DNA from 3 places in the Lentzea miocenica genome. Region 2 is predicted to be linked to each of the others. Evidence: riboswitches for the same ligand, from Rfam matches in the RefSeq annotation. Region 2 holds a riboswitch; each other region holds the start of a gene.

Region 1 (5,782 bases), on a different contig from region 2:
GCGCAGCTTCTCCAGCGCCGAGGACAGGTCCTCCGGGTACTCCGAGGTGAACGTGACCCACTGCCCGTCCGCCGGGTGGTGGAACCCGAGCTGCCGGGCGTGCAGCCACTGCCGCGAGACACCGAGCCGCTTGGACAACGTCGGGTCGGCGCCGTACGTCAGGTCGCCCACACACGGGTGGTGCAGCGCGGAGAAGTGCACGCGGATCTGGTGCGTGCGCCCGGTCTCCAGGTGGACCTCGACCAGCGAGGCGGCCCGGAACGCCTCCATCACCTCGTAGTGCGTGATCGAGGGCTTGCCGGAGTTCATCACGGCGAACTTGTAGTCGTGCTTGGGATGCCGGTCGATCGGCGCGTCGATGGTGCCCTTGATCGGGTCGGGGTGACCCTGCACGATCGCGTGGTAGACCTTGTCGACGGTCCGCTCCTTGAAGGCGTGCTTCAACGCGGAGTAGGCGGACTCGGACTTCGCAACGACCATCACGCCGGTGGTGCCGACGTCGAGCCGGTGCACGACACCCTGCCGCTCGGCCGCACCCGAGGTGGCGACCCGGTGACCGGAAGCGACCAGGCCACCCACGACCGTGGGGCCGGTCCAGCCCGGAGACGGGTGCACCGCGACGCCGACGGGCTTGTCGATGACGATGATGTCGTCGTCCTCGTGCAGGATGATCATGCCCTCGACCGGGATCGCCTGGACGGTGATCGGCTGCGGCGGCGCCGGCAGCGTGATCTCCAGCATCGCCCCGGCCACCAGCCGGTCGGACTTGCCCACGACGCGGCCGTCGATCAGCACGTCGCCGGCATCGGCGATGGCCACGATGACGGTGCGCGACAGACCCAGGAGCTTCGCGAGGCCGGCGTCGACACGCATGCCTTCCAGACCGTCGGGAATCGGCAGCGTTCGGTATCCGCTCACGCGGGGCCTCGACCTTCTTCTGGCTGGGGTACGCCTCACGGCGCCGGGGCCGGAGTTCACCTCCGACCGCGCCAGGCAGAACCCTGAATTTACCAGGAGCCGCTACTTCGGCTCAGGCAGCCCGTCCGGCTCCACCGGGACCGGAGCAGCGTCCTTGTGAACGGTCCCGTCGTAGTCGTGCTGCCTGAGCGCCAGCACGATGATCGTCGCGCCACCGCAGACGATCGCCATGTCGGCGACGTTGAACACCGGCCACACGCGGCCGAACGGGTCGAACAGCGACAGGAAGTCCACCACGTGGCCGCGCATCGGCCCCGGCTCGCGGAAGAGGCGGTCGGCGAGGTTGCCGACGGCACCTCCCAGCACCAGGCCGAGGCCGACGGCCCAGCCCTGGGAGCGGAGGTTGCGCGAGATCCAGAAGATGAACCCGGCGACGCCCAGCGCGATCAGCGCGAGGATCCACGTCATGCCCTCGGCCAGCCCGAAAGCGGCACCGGGGTTGCGGACGAACGTCAGGTACAGCACGCCGCCGAACAGCTTGATCGGCTCGGAGTCCTCCAGGAACGCCACCGACACGACCTTGGTGAGCACGTCCAGGGCCAGCACCCCGGCCGCCAGGATCGCGAGGGTCTTCGTCCTCGGTTCCGGCAGCGAACCGGCGATCGAGAACTCGTCCTCGTCGTCCGCCACCTCGGCGAGGGACTCCGCGGGCTTGTCCTCGACGACCGGCTTGACCGGTTCCTCGGCCCCGGCGGCGGGTTCCCCGACCGCCTCAGGCTCGCTGACCTGCTCTTCCGCAGGCTTCTCAGCTGCCTTGCCGGAGACCTTCTCCGCGGCCTTGGACTCGTCACTCACCACGTCATTGTCCACGAACGGGACTACGCGAGGAACGGCGGCAGGGTTCGGTTGTCGTCCTCGGGAACCCAGCGGCCGTCACGCTGTGTGTAGGTCCACTTCGGACCCTCGGTGACCAGGGCGCGCAGCGCCGCCACCAGACGATCCACGTGCTCGGCCGTCGTGCCGAGGCCGATCGACGCCCGCACAGCGCGTTCCTCGTGCGACCCGGCCTGCCTGACCAGGCGGCCCACGATCACGTGCGCGCAGAACGCGCCGTCGCGCACGCCGACGCCGTACTCCGCGGACAGCGCCGCCGCGAGGAAGCCCGCGTCGAAGCCGGAGATCGTGAAGCTGACGACGCCCACCTTGTCGGCGTCGCTCAGGATGGCCAGCTCGCGGAAGCCGGGGATCGTGCGCAGGCCGTCCTGCAGACGCGTCAGCAGCTCCTGCTCGTGCGCGATCGTCTGCTCCCAGTGCCGCGACAGGATCTCGCAGGCCGCGGCCAGCGCGTGCACGCCGACGACGTTCGGGCTGCCGGCCTCGTGCCGCTCGGGCACCGCGGACCAGGCCACGCCGAGCCGGTCGCCGTGGTCGGTCACCTTGGACGTCGCGCCGCCGCCGACCAGGTACGGCTGGGCCTGCTGCAACCAGTCGGCGCGGCCCACCAGCACGCCGGCACCGAACGGCGCGTAGATCTTGTGGCCGGAGAACGCGATGTAGTCGACGCCCAGCTCACGGACGTTGATCGGGCGGTGCGGGGCGAGCTGCGCGGCGTCGAGCGCGATCCGCGCACCGTGCCGGCGGGCGACCTTCGCGAGCTCCGCGACCGGCCACAGCTCCCCCGTGACGTTGGACGCCCCGGTGACGATCACGAGCCGAGGGCCGACCGGGGCGGCGGCCAACGCCCGGTCCAGCGCGACAACCGCGGCGCCGGACGAGGACGGAGCGGGGACGCGCTGAACGTTCGGGCCGCGCCACGGCAGCAGAGCCGCGTGGTGCTCACTGTCGAACAGGACGACGGCGGTGTTCTTGGGAACGCTGCGCGCCAACAGGTTCAGCGAATCGGTGGTGTTGCGGGTGAAGACGACGGCGTCGGAGGAGTGCGCCCCGACGAACTTGCGGATGCGGTCGCGGGCCTGCTCGTAGACGCGGGTCGAGACCTGGGAGGCGAACCCGGCGCCGCGGTGCACGCTGGCGTACCAGGGCAGCAGCTCGTCGACGGCGTCGCGCACCTCCTGCAGACAGGGCGCGCTGGCCGCGTGGTCGAGGTTGGCGTAGCTGACGCGCTCTCCGGTGACGAGCGGAACGCGCAGGTCAGCGCCGACGACAGCCGGAACAGCCGTGGTAACCGTGTTCGGGGTGATCGCGAGCGTCATCGAGCTGCCTCCGAGGCCAGGGGCCTTCGTGGAGGCCCGCGCTTGACCGGCGCCCTACGCGCCGGACCAGGTCCTCACCAAGGGCACCCCACCGCGGTAGGAGGGTTGCCGGCCAGCAAGCTTGGGCTTGACGCTGGCTCTCATGACCTGCCGACGACGTTAGCGGAGGGTGACCGCCTCGTCGACACCCGATCACATGCTGAGAAGCCTCGGAGACCGACTAATCGCCGGTCTCACCCTTCCACCGGGCGTAACGACCAGCGCGGTCCACGGCCCGTATGCGCCGCTCAGCGGCGTCGCGCGCTTCCTCGGTGGTGACGATGAGCAACTGGTCGTCGGTGTTCAGCCGGGTCGTCGGTTGTGGCGTGAAACTCTTCCCACCACGGACCACCAGGCTCACCGTGGCGCCGACCGGCAGCCGCAACTCGGTCATGTAGACGCCGTGCAGCTTCGACCCGCGCAGGATGTGCACCTGCAGCAACTCGGCGCCCAGCTCGTCCAACGGCGACGAGTCGACCTGCACCTCCTGCGCCTCCCCCGTGCGCACCAGCCCGAGGCGCCGCGCGAGGAACGGCAGCGTCGTGCCCTGCACCACGGTCAGCACGATGACCAGCACGAACACCGCGTCGACCAGCTCGCGCGCGCCCTCGACACCCTGGATCAACGGGATCAGCGCGAACACGATCGGCACCGCGCCGCGCAGTCCCGACCAGGAGAGGAACGCCTGTTCCCGCCACGGGACCTTGAACGGCAGCGAAGCGAGCAGCACGGACAGCGGCCTGGCCACGAACGTCACCACCACGCCCGCGATCAGCGCGGGCACCAGCACGTCGAGCAGCCGCGACGGCGAGGCGTAGAGGCCCAGTAAAACGAAGAGCCCGATCTGGGCGAGCCAGCCGAGACCCTCTGCGAACGAGAGGGTGTCGGCGCGGTGCGGCAGGCGGGCGTTGCCCAGAACGAGTGCGGCCACGTAGGTGGCGAGGAATCCGGACGCGTGCGCGAGATCGCCGGCGGTGTAGGCCATCACGCACACCGCCACGGTGGCGAGCGGGTACAGACCGGTGGAGGGCAACGCCGCCCGTCTCAGCCCGGCCCCGCCCAGGAAACCCAGCGCGACACCGATGAGCGCGCCCGCACCCAGTTCGTAGAGCACCAGCAGCGGCGCGGTCCACGAGATCGCGTCCGAGGACGCCAGCAGCACGACGGCGATGTAGACCGGCGCGTCGTTGAGACCGGACTCCAGTTCCAGCGCACCGGTGAGCCGCGGCCCGACACCCAACGAGCGCAGGACGCTGAAGACGGCGGCCGCGTCCGTGGACGACAGCACCGCGCCCCACAGCAACGCCATCCGCCAGTCGAGGCCGAGCAGGAAGTGCAACGCCGTCGCCGTCACGGCGACGCTCACCGCGACGGCCACTGTGGACAGTGCGATTCCCAGCCGCAGCGAGGACTTCACCGCCGACCACCGGGTGGTGAGCCCGCCCTCGGTCAGGATCAGCACGAGTGCCGCGATGCCGAGGGACTGGGTGAGATCGGCGTCGTCGAAGTTGATCCCGAGCACGGACTCGCCGAGGAGCACGCCGATGCCGAGGTAGAGCAACAACGAGGGCAGGCCGAGACGGATCGACACCCGCACCGCGATCACGGAGATCAGCAGTACGGCCGCGCCGATGCCCAGTACGACCGTGACGTCACCCACCTGGACCATTCTGGTTGATCACCACCGAATTGGACGAATCAGACGCGTTAACAACACCAGCCGTTCGCACCTACCGGGCTCATGCACGACAGAGCATGTTGATCAGTGGCTCAATCCCAACCCTGCACGGAGTTGAACCATGAGGATCCTGATCGCGCTGGCGGCCGCCTTGATGGTGACCGGAACCACAGCAGCGCAAGCGGCCGCTCCGGCGGCCATGGCGGCACCGAACATCGACGTCGCCAACGTGCGAGCACACCTCACCCAGTTCCAGTCGATCGCGAGCGCCAACGGCGGCAACCGCGCTCACGGACGTCCGGGGTACCTGGCCTCGGTGAACTGGGTGAAGAGCAAGCTCGACGCGGCCGGCTTCACCACGCGCGTGCAGTCGTTCACCTACGGCGGCGCCACCGGCTACAACCTGATCGCGGACTACCCCGGCGGCGACGCGAACAACGTCATCATGCTGGGTGGCCACCTCGACAGCGTCACCGCGGGCCCCGGCATCAACGACAACGGCACGGGCTCCGCGTCGCTGCTGGAGGTCGCCCTCCAGATGAAGGCGACCAACTTCCAGCCGACCAAGCACGTGCGGTTCGGCTGGTGGGGCGCGGAGGAACTCGGCCTGCGCGGCTCGACGGCCTACGTGAACTCGCTGTCCACCACCGACAAGTCGAGGATCAAGGCGTACCTGAACTTCGACATGACCGGTTCGCCGAACCCCGGCTACTTCGTCTACGACGGCGCCGACGGCCAGCCCTCCGGCTCGGTGGCACTGCAGCAGCGGCTGCAGGCGGGCTTCACCGCGATCGGCGTCCAGACCGAGCTGACCAGGGTCGGCGGCCGTTCCGACCACGCGGCGTTCGCGCGGGCGAACATCCCGACCGGCGGCACCTTCACCGGCGCCGAGCAGACCAAGACCGCGGCACAGGCCCGAAAGTGGGGCGGCACG
Region 2 (5,782 bases):
CGACGTGGACCGGCTGGACCCACTCGACCTTGGCGCCGCTCTCCTTCGTGAACGTCGCCAGGTACGGGACGGTCTGGAAGTAGTTGGCGTCGAGCGAACCGTCGACCAGCGCGGTGTTCGGCTGCACGTAGTCGGTGAACTCGACGACCTCGATCTTCAGACCCTTCTGCGCGGCGAGGTTGTCGGCCACGTACTTGAGGATCTGGGCGTGCGGGACCGGCGAGACGCCGACCTTGAGCGTGTCCGAGGCGGACGCGCCACCGGACGAGCAGGCGGACAAAGCGGTCACAGCGGACAAAGCGACTGCGATCAGGGCAGCACGAATACGCATTACGTTCCTTTGAGAAATTGCTACGGGTCAGACGGAGGCGTGCCGGCGCCGGTCGGACGCACGGGCGGCACGGGTGAAACCGAGCTGGATCACGGTGGTGAGCACGGCGAGCCACGCCACGGTGCTCCACAGGATCCGGTCGTTGAAGCGCTGGTAGCCCTCGCGGATCGCGAGGTCACCGAGGCCGCCACCACCGATCACGCCCGCCATCGCCGAGTACCCGATCAGGGCGATCACGGTGACGCCGATCGCGTTGATCAGCGCGGGCAACGACTCGCGGATGAGCACGCTGCGCACGATCCTGAGCGTCGAGGCGCCGGTGGTGATCGCGGCCTCGACCACGGTCACGTGCACCTCGGACAGGATGTTCTGCACGAGCCGCCCCACGAACGGGATGGCGCCCACGGCCAGCGGCACGATGACCGCCGTGCTGCCGATGGAGCCGCCGACGAGCAGGCGGGTGACGGACGTGAGCGCGACGAGCAGCACGATGAACGGCATCGAGCGGCCCAGATCGGTGACGAAGCTCAGAACGCGGTGCACCGCGACGTTCGGCCGCAGCCCACCTTTGGCGGTGAGCTGCAGCCAGACTCCTACGGGAACTCCGAAAACAGTGGCGATAACAGTGGAAACGCCGACCATGTACAGCGTTTCCCCAGTGGCCTCGACGAGGAAGCTGACGACGTCGGACCAGGGTGTTGCAGACCTCACGCAGCTACTCCCTGCGGGCCCTTCAGGGACCTCTGCACCGAGCCGCCGGCCTCGCCGATCCACTCCAGAGCGGAGTCCGAGCGCTCGCCGTTCAGGCCGAGGCGGAACCGCGCGACCGGGGTCTCGCCCAGCCGCGTGAGGCCACCGCCGACGATGTTCAGCTCGACACCGAACCGGTGCGCGGCCTCGGGCAGCAACGCGCCGACCGCGGCGAACCCGACGAGCACGACGTCCGCGACGCGGTCGTAGCTGCTCTCGTTGATCGGGTTCAGGTCGACGGCGGGCAGCAGCGCACTGCTCGTGCGGCTCGCGGCGTCGTTGACCAGGTCGAGAACCTTGCCGTGCTCGACGACGCGGCCCTGCTCCAGCACAGCGACGTCATCGCAGATCTTGCGGACCACGCCCATGTCGTGCGTGACGACGAGAACGGTCACACCCAGCTCAGCGCGCGCACGGTCGAGCACCGTCAACACGGAACCGGTGGTCTCCGGGTCCAACGCGGACGTGGGCTCGTCAGCGAGCAGCACCGACGGGTTCGCGGCGAGCGCACGCGCCACAGCGATGCGCTGACGCTGCCCACCGGACAGCTGGTCGGGGTAGGAGGCGGCCTTGTCGGTCAGCCCGACGAGGTCCAGCAGCTCGCCCACACGGGTGCGGCGCTGCGGTCCGGGCACGCCCGCACTTTCGAGCGGCAACGCGATGTTGCCCGCGGCCGTGCGCTGCCGGAGGAGCGAATCCCCTTGCGGCACAACGCCGATCTGCCGACGAGCGGCCCGGAGAGCCGACCCGTCGAGGCTGGTGATGTCCGTGCCGTCGACGCGGATCGCCCCCGAGTCGGGACGCTCCAGCAGCGCAACGCAGCGCGCGAGCGTCGACTTGCCGGCCCCGCTCGGGCCGACGACGCCGAGCACGGTGCCCGCTTCGACGTCGAGGGTCACGCCGTTCAGGGCGTTGACACCCTGGAAGGACTTGGTGAGGTTTTCGACAGTGATCACATCTGCTCCACGGCTGCGCGCGACGACACACAGCCCGTTTTTGACGGACGTGCGCTGTCGGGGTCTGCTCAGGTGTGCGCCACTCGGTGACTGAGTGCGCGTCAAAGGACTTTTAGAAGGCGCCTTAGACGAGGTGGCGACGACATGCAGAAGCGGTGCGACGGCACTGGTCGACAACTCGACGGCGCGTCAGCATTCGCGTGGTACCCATGTGATCCTCCATCGGTCCTGGCGTTAGCACCTGCCCGCATCCAGCGGGTGGTTGCTGCGACGTCGTAGAGCCAGGTCTCTCAGTCGCTCCGGATGGCACTTAGCAGTCAACCGGACAGACGTCCGGTTGCGCAAGCCAGATTCCGATTCGTTCGACAGATCACACTGATGGCCGAAGGATCCCCGGCCTAGGCCTCGGCAATCCGGATGAAGTCGATCACGCTCAACTGCTCACCCCGAGCCTGAGGATCAACCCCGGCCTTCTGAAGCAGCTCGTCGATGTTCTGCGTGTTGCCGGCCCACCCCTTGAGCGCAGCCCTGAGCGTCTTCCGCCGCTGCGCGAACGCCGCGTCGACAACCCCGAACAACCGCTTCCGATCCACAGTGGACAACGGCTTTTCCCGCCGCTGAAAGGCAACCAGCCCAGAATCGACGTTGGGCGCAGGCCAGAACACGTTCTTGCCGATCGCGCCGGCCTTCCGCGCCTCCGCGTACCAGGCGAGCTTCACACTGGGCACGCCGTAGATCTTGTTGCCGGGCTTGGCCGCCATCCGGTCCGCCACCTCGGCCTGCACCATCACGAGCCCCTTCTCCAGGGTGGGCAGCTCGCTCAACAGGTGCAGCACCACCGGCACCGCGACGTTGTACGGCAGGTTGGCAACGATCGCGGTGGGCTGAACGGGCAGATCCGCCGCAGTCACCTTCATCGCGTCCATGAGGACCACATGAAGCTTCCCGGCGTTCCCCGGATCCATCTCACCAACGGTCTGCGGCAGCCGCTCGGCCAGCGGCGGGTCGATCTCCACGGCCACGACCTGCCTGGCGGCGGGGAGGAGGGCGAGCGTCAGGGATCCCAGGCCCGGCCCAACCTCCAGGACCACGTCGTCCTCGGTGAGGTCGGCGGCGGCAACGATCTTGCGGACCGTGTTGGGGTCGTGCACGAAGTTCTGGCCGAGCTTCTTGGTCGGGCGAATGCCCAGCTCTTCAGCTAGACGGCGAACTTCGACAGGTCCCAGCAGGCTCACCGGAGCATTCTCGCAGGTGGGTTCAGAGGGCGGGTGGTCGCCATGCGTGGGGGCCGTGCGGGTCGGGCTGCGTTGACGGGCGCCACGGCAAAGGCCGCCCCCGGCGAACCAGGAGCGGCCTCAGCGAACCAATGCCAGCAGCGGAAGCTGCGGGTCTACGGCAGACCCAGCTTGGCCCGGCAACCCGGCCACGCCCCGTACGTGCCACCAGACCGATCACGCAGCTTCGTCGCGATCGCGATCTGCTGCTCACGGGTCGCCTGGTGCGGAAGCTGCGCAAAGGCGGTGCCACCGTTGGAGGCCCACGTGCTGGCCGAGAACTGGAGGCCGCCGTAGTACCCGTTACCGGTGTTGATGGCCCAGTTGCCGCCGGCCTCGCACTTGGCGAGGCGGTCCCAGACTTCGCTGTCGGGCAGCGGCTTGGTGCCGACGGTGATCTTCTTGGGCTTCGGCTCCTTGGTGACCTTGCCGCCGATCTTCTCGCGGCTGATCTCCTTGCCGTTCTTCACCGTCACGCGGTACGTGGAGGTCTGCTCGCCCGGCACGCCGGGGTCGGTGACGGTCTGCTGACCCACGGTCATGTTGGGGTCGTTGGTCTTCTCGACGGGCGGGGCGACCGGCTCGTTCACGTTGATGACCGTGACGCCGGTGCGGGAGATGTAGACCTCGGCGCCGGTGGCGAGCTTGACGTCCATGCCGGACGCGACGGCGTCCTCGGGGCCGAGGGTGAGGTTCTCGCCCTTGAGCAGTTCGTCGACGGTGAGGGCGGTCGTCTGGACCTCGCGGACCGGGTTCGCGCCGTCGAAGAGCTTGATGTTCTTGCGGGTCTTGACCTCGACGTTCATGCCTTCGAGAGGCACGTCCTGCGAGCCGGGGGCCGACATCCAGGCGCCTTCGAGCGGCACGCCCATCTGCTTGGCGGCTTCCTCGACGGTGACCGAGCGGACCCAGTCCTCGCGAGCCTGGCCGTCGACGCTCATCTTCAGCAGGCGGCCGCGGTCGAGGCTGATCTTGCCGCCGTCGGAGACCGGGGCGTTCAGCGAGGGCGACAGGGCGTCGTGCTCACCGACGACGATGCCTTCCTCCGCCAGGACCTCGCCGACCGTGCCCTCGTAGGAGTGGACGGTCTGCAGTGCACCGTCGACCTCGACGGTCAGCGACTTGTCCATCGCCATCGCGGTCACGCCGCCGCCGGAGATCGACACCAGCACCGCGGCGACCGCGCCCTTGAGGAAGCGGCGCTTCCAGGACGTGGCGGCCGTGACGAGCAGCTGCGGGTCCTGCTTCTCCTCTTCCTCCGACGGGAGGACGAGGGGCGGCATGATCGTCGTCTCGGCGTTGATGAGCCGGATCAGCTCGTCGACGTCGACGTTCGCGGTGGCGAGCAGCTCGTCGGCGTCCGGGCCCAGCACCTCGAGCACGTCCGCGGGCGAGATCGTCAGCGCACCGGCGGGGAAGCTCGGGTGGGGATCGGCGACGCCTACCGCGGTAGTGCCGACCGGCGTGAACCAGTCGGTGTCGTCGTTGAAGTCGTACGGAGCGGCACTTCTGTCGCTTCCAGACACAGGGTCGATACCTCCATTGCGGAAGCGCCGAGGCCACCGCACAGTTGGCGTTGACAAGATCATTCGAGTTGGAGCTCGAAGGTTCCCGGCAACTCCTCCTACGTGGTCTCGCTTTTTCGCGCTTCTGGCTTGGGTCCCGCCCCGACTGCGGGCGTGCTCCGAACCGACTGGGTCGGTCCAGGTGGCACGGTCACGGGACAGTAACGGGGTCGCGGACGTTGCGCAAACACCCCCGCCAATGTTGTGACCTCAGTCACCCCATGGGGGTAGTAACCCTTTGCTCCGTTCGTCTTACAACGCATTTCAGTAGCCAAGCCCGAACACTCGTTGAGCATTACGGGTGACGGCGGAGCAGAGTTCAGAAAGATCTTCGCCACGGAGCGTGGCCAGATCTCGAACTGTGTAATTCACACAATAGGGTTCATTCGGCCGCCCCCGGTACGGATGAGGCGTCAGGAACGGCGCGTCCGTCTCGACCAGAAGCTGATCTTGCGGCACCAGCTGGGCCGCTTCCCGCAGCGCGCGGGCGTTCTTGAACGTCACCGGCCCCGCGAACGACAGCACGTACCCCGCGTCGACACACCGCCGGGCGAAGTCCGCGTCGCCGGAGAAGCAGTGGAACACCACAGTGGACGGTGCGCCCTCGGCGTCGAGCACCTTGAGGATGTCCTCGTGCGCGTCCCGGTCGTGGATCATCAACGGCTTCCCGACGCGCTTGGAAAGGTCGATGTGCCAACGGAAAGCCTCGTGCTGGGCGGCCGGCGGCGAGTAGTCCCAGTAGTAGTCCAGACCGGTCTCGCCGATCGCGACCACGCGAGGGAGCACGGCCAGCCGTTCCAGTTCGGCCTTCTCGACATCGCCGAACGAAGAGGTGCGCGTCGGGTGCACGGCCACCGCCGCGTAGACCCGAGGGTCCCAAGTGGACGCCTCGGCAGCCCACCGCGC
Region 3 (5,782 bases), on a different contig from region 2:
GGTGAGAAGCCCGGTGCGGAGGGTCCTGCCGACACGGAGAACCCGATTCTGACCGCCGAGCAGCAGGCGTGGGTGGACGCGGTGCAGGCGACCGGCAAGCCGGTGGTCGTGGTGCTGCTCACCGCGCGGCCGCAGGTGCTCGGGTCAGCGGCGGACGCGAACGCGCTGGTCGCGGGCTGGTTGCCGGGCAGTGAGGGTGGCCGGGCGATCGCGGACGTGCTGTTCGGCGCGGTGAACCCGAGCGGCAAGCTGCCGGTGTCGTGGCCGAAGGCGCTGGGCGACCCGACGCTGACCTACGACCAGCTGCCGGGGGCGAACACCGCGGCGAACGCCAAGTACGACCCCCTCTACCCGTTCGGGCACGGCCTGTCGTACACCTCGTTCACGACCTCGGGGACCACGGCGTCCGTTGATCGTCGTGACGGCGTGGTGAAGTTCACTGTGGCGAACACCGGTGCGCGCGCTGGCACCGTTGTGGTGCCGGTCTACGTGCGTCAGCCGGCCTCCCCCGTGCTCACGCCAGACGCACGGTTGGTGGGCTTCACTCGCGTGGAACTCGCTGCGGGACAGTCGAAGCAGGTCGAGGTGTCGTTCAAGCTCTCGCAGCTGGCACTGACCGTCGGTGACGTGGACGGCGACGGGCGGCGTGAGGTCGCTCGCGGCAACTACGAGGCCGTGGTGGGTGCCGAGAAGGCCGCCTTCGCGGTGCGCTGAGCTGGCCTGATATCCTTCGTCGTCGTGAACGCGCGGCGCTCCGTCGTGGAGGAGAGCCGGTCTCTGATCGGTGCCGACAAAGCGCGTCACGAACTCCGGTTTCGACAAGAAGGGTGATGTCGCATGGCGAACATCAAGTCCCAGCTCAAGCGGATCAAGACCAACGAGAAGGCTCGCCTTCGCAACAAGTCGGTCAAGTCGTCCCTCAAGACGGCCATCCGCAAGTTCCGCGAGGCTGCCGAGGCCGGTGACAAGGCGAAGGCCCTGGAGCTGCTGCAGGACGCGTCCCGCAAGCTCGACAAGGCCGCCACCAAGGGCGTCATCCACGCCAACCAGGCCGCCAACAAGAAGTCGGCGATGGCCCTGCGCGCGAACGCCCTCGAGGGCTGATCACGCTGTAGAGCTTTGAGAAGGGCCCGCTCCTCGTCGAGCGGGCCCTTTTCGCTGTCTCGGTGGCGCGGTAGGTATTGGGGTCATGGAATCGCTTCCGCGCATCGACTTCGTGGAGTTGCACGACCTCGACGGCACGCCGGCCGCGTTGCGCACGCTGCACACGGAGTCCATCGCGTTCCGGTGCCGATCATCGGATCGTCGACCTGTGCGCGGGGTCGGGCGGGCCGGTGCCTTTGATCCAGCGGCGGCTGCCCGATGAGTGCTGTTCCGTGGACTACGTGTCGTCGTCCGTCGACGCCACCGACTGCGAGGTCGAGGGGACGCGGACGATCTACGGCGCCTTCCACCACTTCCCGCCGGCGCTCGCCCGGCGGATGCCGCAGAACGTCGTCGACACCCGGCAGCCGATGGTCGTCGTGGACACCAAACGGCCGTTTCTCTACGTGCTGCTGTTCCCGTTCCTGACGACGTTGGCCGTGCCGCTGTCGGCGCCGCTCCAGCGCAATCCCCCCTACCGCGCTACCTGCTGCGGCTGGCGCTGACCTACGTCGTGCCGGTGCTGCCGTTCATGATGTTCTTCGACAGCGTCGTGCCCGGCTTCACGGGAGCCCAGTACCTGATCGGGATCCCGCTGCGGTGATCTTTCCTGGGATCAGCGGCGGCTGTGCGCGGCGACGATCCTGAGCACGGCCCGCTCCAGCGCGTAGTCGGCGTCGGCCGCCACGCCCTTCACGTCCGCGTTCAGCCCCGCGACCACCTGCATCGCGTCGGCGAGACCGGACTGGTCCCAGCCGCGGGCCTGGGCCTGCGCCTTCTTGATCTTCCACGGCGGCATGCCGAGCGGGCCGGCCAGGCTGAACGGGTCGGCCCGGCCCACCGCGGACACCCGCGCGACCGTGCGCACCGCGTCCGCCAGCGCGTCCGCGACCAGCACGTGCGGCACACCGAGCTGCATGGCCCAGCGCAACGCCTCCATGGCACCGGCCCGATCACCGGTCACGGCCTTCTCGGCGACCGCGAACCCGGTCACTTCGGCCTTGCCCTGGTGGTAACGGCGGATCTCGTCGACCGTCACCTTGCCGTCGGTGTCCGACACGAGCTGCGACGACGCCGCGGCGAGCTCACGCAGGTTCGTGCCCACTGCGTCGATGAGCGTGGCGACGGCCTCGGAGTCGATCTTGCCGCCCGCCTGCCGCACCTCGTTGCGCACGAACGCCTCGCGCTCAGCGGCCTTGGTGATCTTGGCGCACTCGGTGACCGCGGCACCGGCCTTCTTCAGCTGTCCCGGCAGGTCCTTGGCCGCCTTGCTGCGACCACCGCCCGTGTGCAGGACGACGAGCGTGACGCCGTCCGCGGGCGTCTTGAGGTAGGAGAGCACCGTGTCGGCGACCTCCTTGCCGATGTCCTGCGTGTTCTGCAGAACGATCACGCGACCCTCCGCGAACAGCGACGGGCTCACCAGTTCGGCCAGCTCCGGAGCCGTGAGATCAGTCACCTGCACACGGGTCAGATCGGCGGTCGAATCGACCTTGCGTGCTGCGTCGAGAGCCGCTCGAACAGCACGTTCGACCAGCAACTCCTCCTCGCCGATGACGAGGTGCAGTGACTCCGGTGCGCTCACGCTCCGCATCTTCCCACGTCTCGAATCGTGGACGTCGGTGGCTGAGCAACGGACCGGTGCCGTAGCTTGATGGCCACAACTGAACACCGCTCATCCAGAGGGGCAGAGGGAACGGCCCGACGAAGCCCCGGCAACCGGCGTCAGCGCTATGTGCAGAGCCATGCACAGAGTCATGCGCAGACGATCACGGTGCCAATTCCGACCCGTTCGATTTCGCGGGAAAGATGAGGAGATACCTCGCGATGACTGCTGTCACTGTGCCCACGAGCACCAAGTTCGACCTCGGCCCTGCCCGGGCACTGCTGTGCCGGGAATGTGGGAATGAAACCCCTCTCGCTCCTGAGTACGCCTGTCTCGAGTGTTTCGGGCCGCTGGAAGTGGCCTACGACTTCGGGAAGATCCGGCGCGAGGACATCGAAGCCGGCCCCAGGTCAATCTGGCGCTACCGCGGCCTCCTCCCTGTTCCGTCCACTGTGGAACAGCACCCGAACACCGACCCCGGCGGCACCCGCCTGGTCGAGGCCCACAACCTGGCCAAAGCCCTGGGCGTGCGCAAGATCTGGGTGAAGGACGACACCGGCAACCCCACCCACTCCTTCAAGGACCGCGTGGTCGGCGTCGCGCTCGCCGCGGCCCGCGAACTCGGCTTCAAGGTGCTGGCCTGCCCGTCCACCGGCAACCTGGCGAACGCCGTCGCCGCGGCCGCCGCCCGCGCGGGCTGGAAGTCGGTCGTTCTCGTTCCCTCCAATCTCGAACGCGCCAAGATCCTCATGAGCGCCGTCTACGAAGGCGCCCTGATCGCCGTCGACGGCAACTACGACGACGTGAACCGCCTCGCCCAGGAGCTCGCCGCGGAGAACGAGGACTGGGCGTTCGTGAACGTCAACGTCCGCCCGTACTACGCGGAGGGCTCGAAGACGCTCGGCTACGAGGTCGCCGAACAGCTCGGCTGGCGCCTGCCGGACCAGATCGTCGTGCCGATCGCCTCCGGCTCGCAGCTCACCAAGGTCGACAAGTCGTTCCGCGAACTCGGCCAGCTCGACCTCGTCGAGGCCACCCCGTACAAGGTGTTCGGCGCGCAGGCCACCGGCTGCTCCCCGATCTCCACCGCGTTCAAGGCGGGCCACGACGTCATCCGCCCGGTCCGCCCGGACACCATCGCCCGCTCGCTGGCGATCGGCGCCCCGGCCGACGGCCCCTACGTGCTCGACGCGGTGCGCCGCACCAACGGCGCCATCGAGGACGTGACTGACGAAGAGGTCGTCGAGGGCATCAAGCTCCTCGCCCGCACCGAGGGCATCTTCGCCGAGACCGCCGGCGGCGTGACCGTGGCGACGGCGAAGAAGCTGATCGAGTCGGGCCAGCTCGACCCGGACGCCGAGACCGTGCTGCTGATCACCGGCGACGGCCTCAAGACCCTCGACGCGCTCGGCGACACGATCGGCCCGCGCGCGACGGTCCCGCCGACGGCCGAGGCCGTCATCAAGGCACTGGGTTAATCACCTCCTTCCGGCTCGGGGACGCGCGTGCGTCCCCGAGCCGCGTGGTGCTCGGCCATCACGTTTCTGGCTCGCTCCGATTCCTGGCACGCTCCGATTCCTGGCATGCTCCGGGCGTGGACACGTGCCCTACCTGCTCCGCGCCGCTGACCGGCCGGACCGTCCGCCAGGCTTCGCCTGACGACCCTCTTCGCGCACGGCGCAAAGACATACGTGAGCTACGGCGATGCGAAACGTGCCGCCACGTCGCCTGGCGACCTGAAGGCGACATGGGCCCGTGGTCCGATGGCGGATCGCTCCCTGAACACGACTACGTCTTCGCGACGCTGCGATCGACTCCAGATCGCCCGCCGTGGCCTTCGACACTGCGACTTTGCCTGCCACTGGCCGACAGCCTCCTCGATCACGATCACTGAACACGTTGTCTCACAGGGAGATCCCGTCCGTCTTGACCCAGCCGGTGCGCGGGAAGCGTTGCAGGCCCTCCATGACGTGCGGTCCGACCGGCTGCACGTTCGCGCGCCACGCCACGATCCGTTGCGGCCACGGGGCTTCCGCCTTGAGCACGTTGTAGTGGTAGTCGTTCCAGTCGTGCGGCGTGATCCGCAGGTCGTCGTCGAACACGTACTCCGAGACGAGAGCGAAAGCCTCCTCCGGAGTCGTGGCCTTGGTGGGCGGCAGCACGTGCGTGGCCGTCGCCTTGTGTGTGAGGGCGCGTGTGCCGTCCTCTAGCGTTTCGCAGATGTAGTAACTGAAATCGGGTTTTAGCTCGTCGTGCGGCCACGGCGAAGCCGAGTAGTTCATCTGCCACAGCGCCCACGCGAGCCCTGGCGTGCCACCGGGGATCGGGTAGCGCGCGTTGAACAGCCTGATCCAGACGTCGTCCATCTCTTCTCCTTCGTACGATTCGGTTTCCCGGCAACACCGCCAGGTCTCCGTCCTGGTCCGTGCGCAACACCAGCGCACCTCCCGCCCGCAACATGTCGATCACCTGCGGGCTCGGGTGCCCATACCTGTTGCCCGTGCCGACGCTCACCAGCGCCACTCGCGGCCGCACCGCCTTGAGGAACGCGGGCAACGAGTACCGCGAGCCGTGGTGCGGCACTTTGAGCACCTCGGCCGCGAGGTCCCGCTGCCCCAGCAACGCCGACTGGCCGGCCAGTTCGACATCACCGGTGAGCAGCACGCGGCCCGCTTTCGTGTGGGCTTTGAGCACGAGCGAGTAGTCGTTCACGGTCGTGTTCGCGTCTCCCGGGGTTGGTGGCCGTCGTGGGCCCAGCACCTCCAACTCCAGTCCGGGCAAGGAAAACCGTTCACCTGCCTTCGGTTCCGCGACACGCACGCCGTTCCTGCGGGCCTGCTCGTTGACCTCCCTCCACGCCCATGCGGGCTCCTTGAGCGGGCCTGTTGCCACCGCGCCCACCGCACGCCCGGTGAGCACCGCTTCGAGGCCTCCGACGTGATCCGCGTGGAGGTGCGTGAGCACGACCAGCGGAATCTTCTTGACTCCCAACGTCTTCAGGCACCGGTCGACCGCACCGGGATCGGGCCCGGT

Evidence for each region. Region 2 has a riboswitch for S-adenosylmethionine ahead of SK803_RS31495 (methionine ABC transporter ATP-binding protein). Riboswitches for the same ligand answer to the same signal wherever they lie in the genome.
Region 1: linked by a shared signal. The riboswitch ahead of SK803_RS29720 (aminotransferase class V-fold PLP-dependent enzyme) and the one ahead of SK803_RS31495 (methionine ABC transporter ATP-binding protein) in region 2 are both predicted to bind S-adenosylmethionine.
Region 3: linked by a shared signal. The riboswitch ahead of thrC (threonine synthase) and the one ahead of SK803_RS31495 (methionine ABC transporter ATP-binding protein) in region 2 are both predicted to bind S-adenosylmethionine.

Annotation. Positions count from the first base shown of each region.
Region 1 is NZ_JAXAVW010000027.1:13,246-19,027, reverse strand. It holds gene SK803_RS29730 (RluA family pseudouridine synthase) at 1-873, opposite strand, end outside; gene lspA (signal peptidase II) at 1,021-1,773, opposite strand; gene SK803_RS29720 (aminotransferase class V-fold PLP-dependent enzyme) at 1,797-3,131, opposite strand; SAM riboswitch class IV at 3,165-3,279, opposite strand; gene SK803_RS29715 (potassium/proton antiporter) at 3,352-4,839, opposite strand; gene SK803_RS29710 (M28 family metallopeptidase) at 4,970-5,782, shown strand, end outside.
Region 2 is NZ_JAXAVW010000029.1:76,045-81,826, reverse strand. It holds gene SK803_RS31505 (MetQ/NlpA family ABC transporter substrate-binding protein) at 1-289, opposite strand, end outside; gene SK803_RS31500 (methionine ABC transporter permease) at 359-1,042, opposite strand; gene SK803_RS31495 (methionine ABC transporter ATP-binding protein) at 1,039-2,037, opposite strand; SAM riboswitch class I at 2,254-2,347, opposite strand; gene rsmA (16S rRNA (adenine(1518)-N(6)/adenine(1519)-N(6))-dimethyltransferase RsmA) at 2,436-3,266, opposite strand; gene SK803_RS31485 (transglycosylase family protein) at 3,428-4,837, opposite strand; gene SK803_RS31480 (TatD family hydrolase) at 5,141-5,782, opposite strand, start outside.
Region 3 is NZ_JAXAVW010000018.1:179,624-185,405, reverse strand. It holds gene SK803_RS23075 (glycoside hydrolase family 3 N-terminal domain-containing protein) at 1-714, shown strand, start outside; gene rpsT (30S ribosomal protein S20) at 838-1,104, shown strand; gene SK803_RS23065 (hypothetical protein) at 1,190-1,366, shown strand; gene SK803_RS23060 (hypothetical protein) at 1,377-1,649, shown strand; gene holA (DNA polymerase III subunit delta) at 1,760-2,737, opposite strand; SAM riboswitch class I at 2,816-2,959, shown strand; gene thrC (threonine synthase) at 2,971-4,227, shown strand; gene SK803_RS23045 (DNA internalization-related competence protein ComEC/Rec2) at 4,637-5,782, opposite strand, start outside.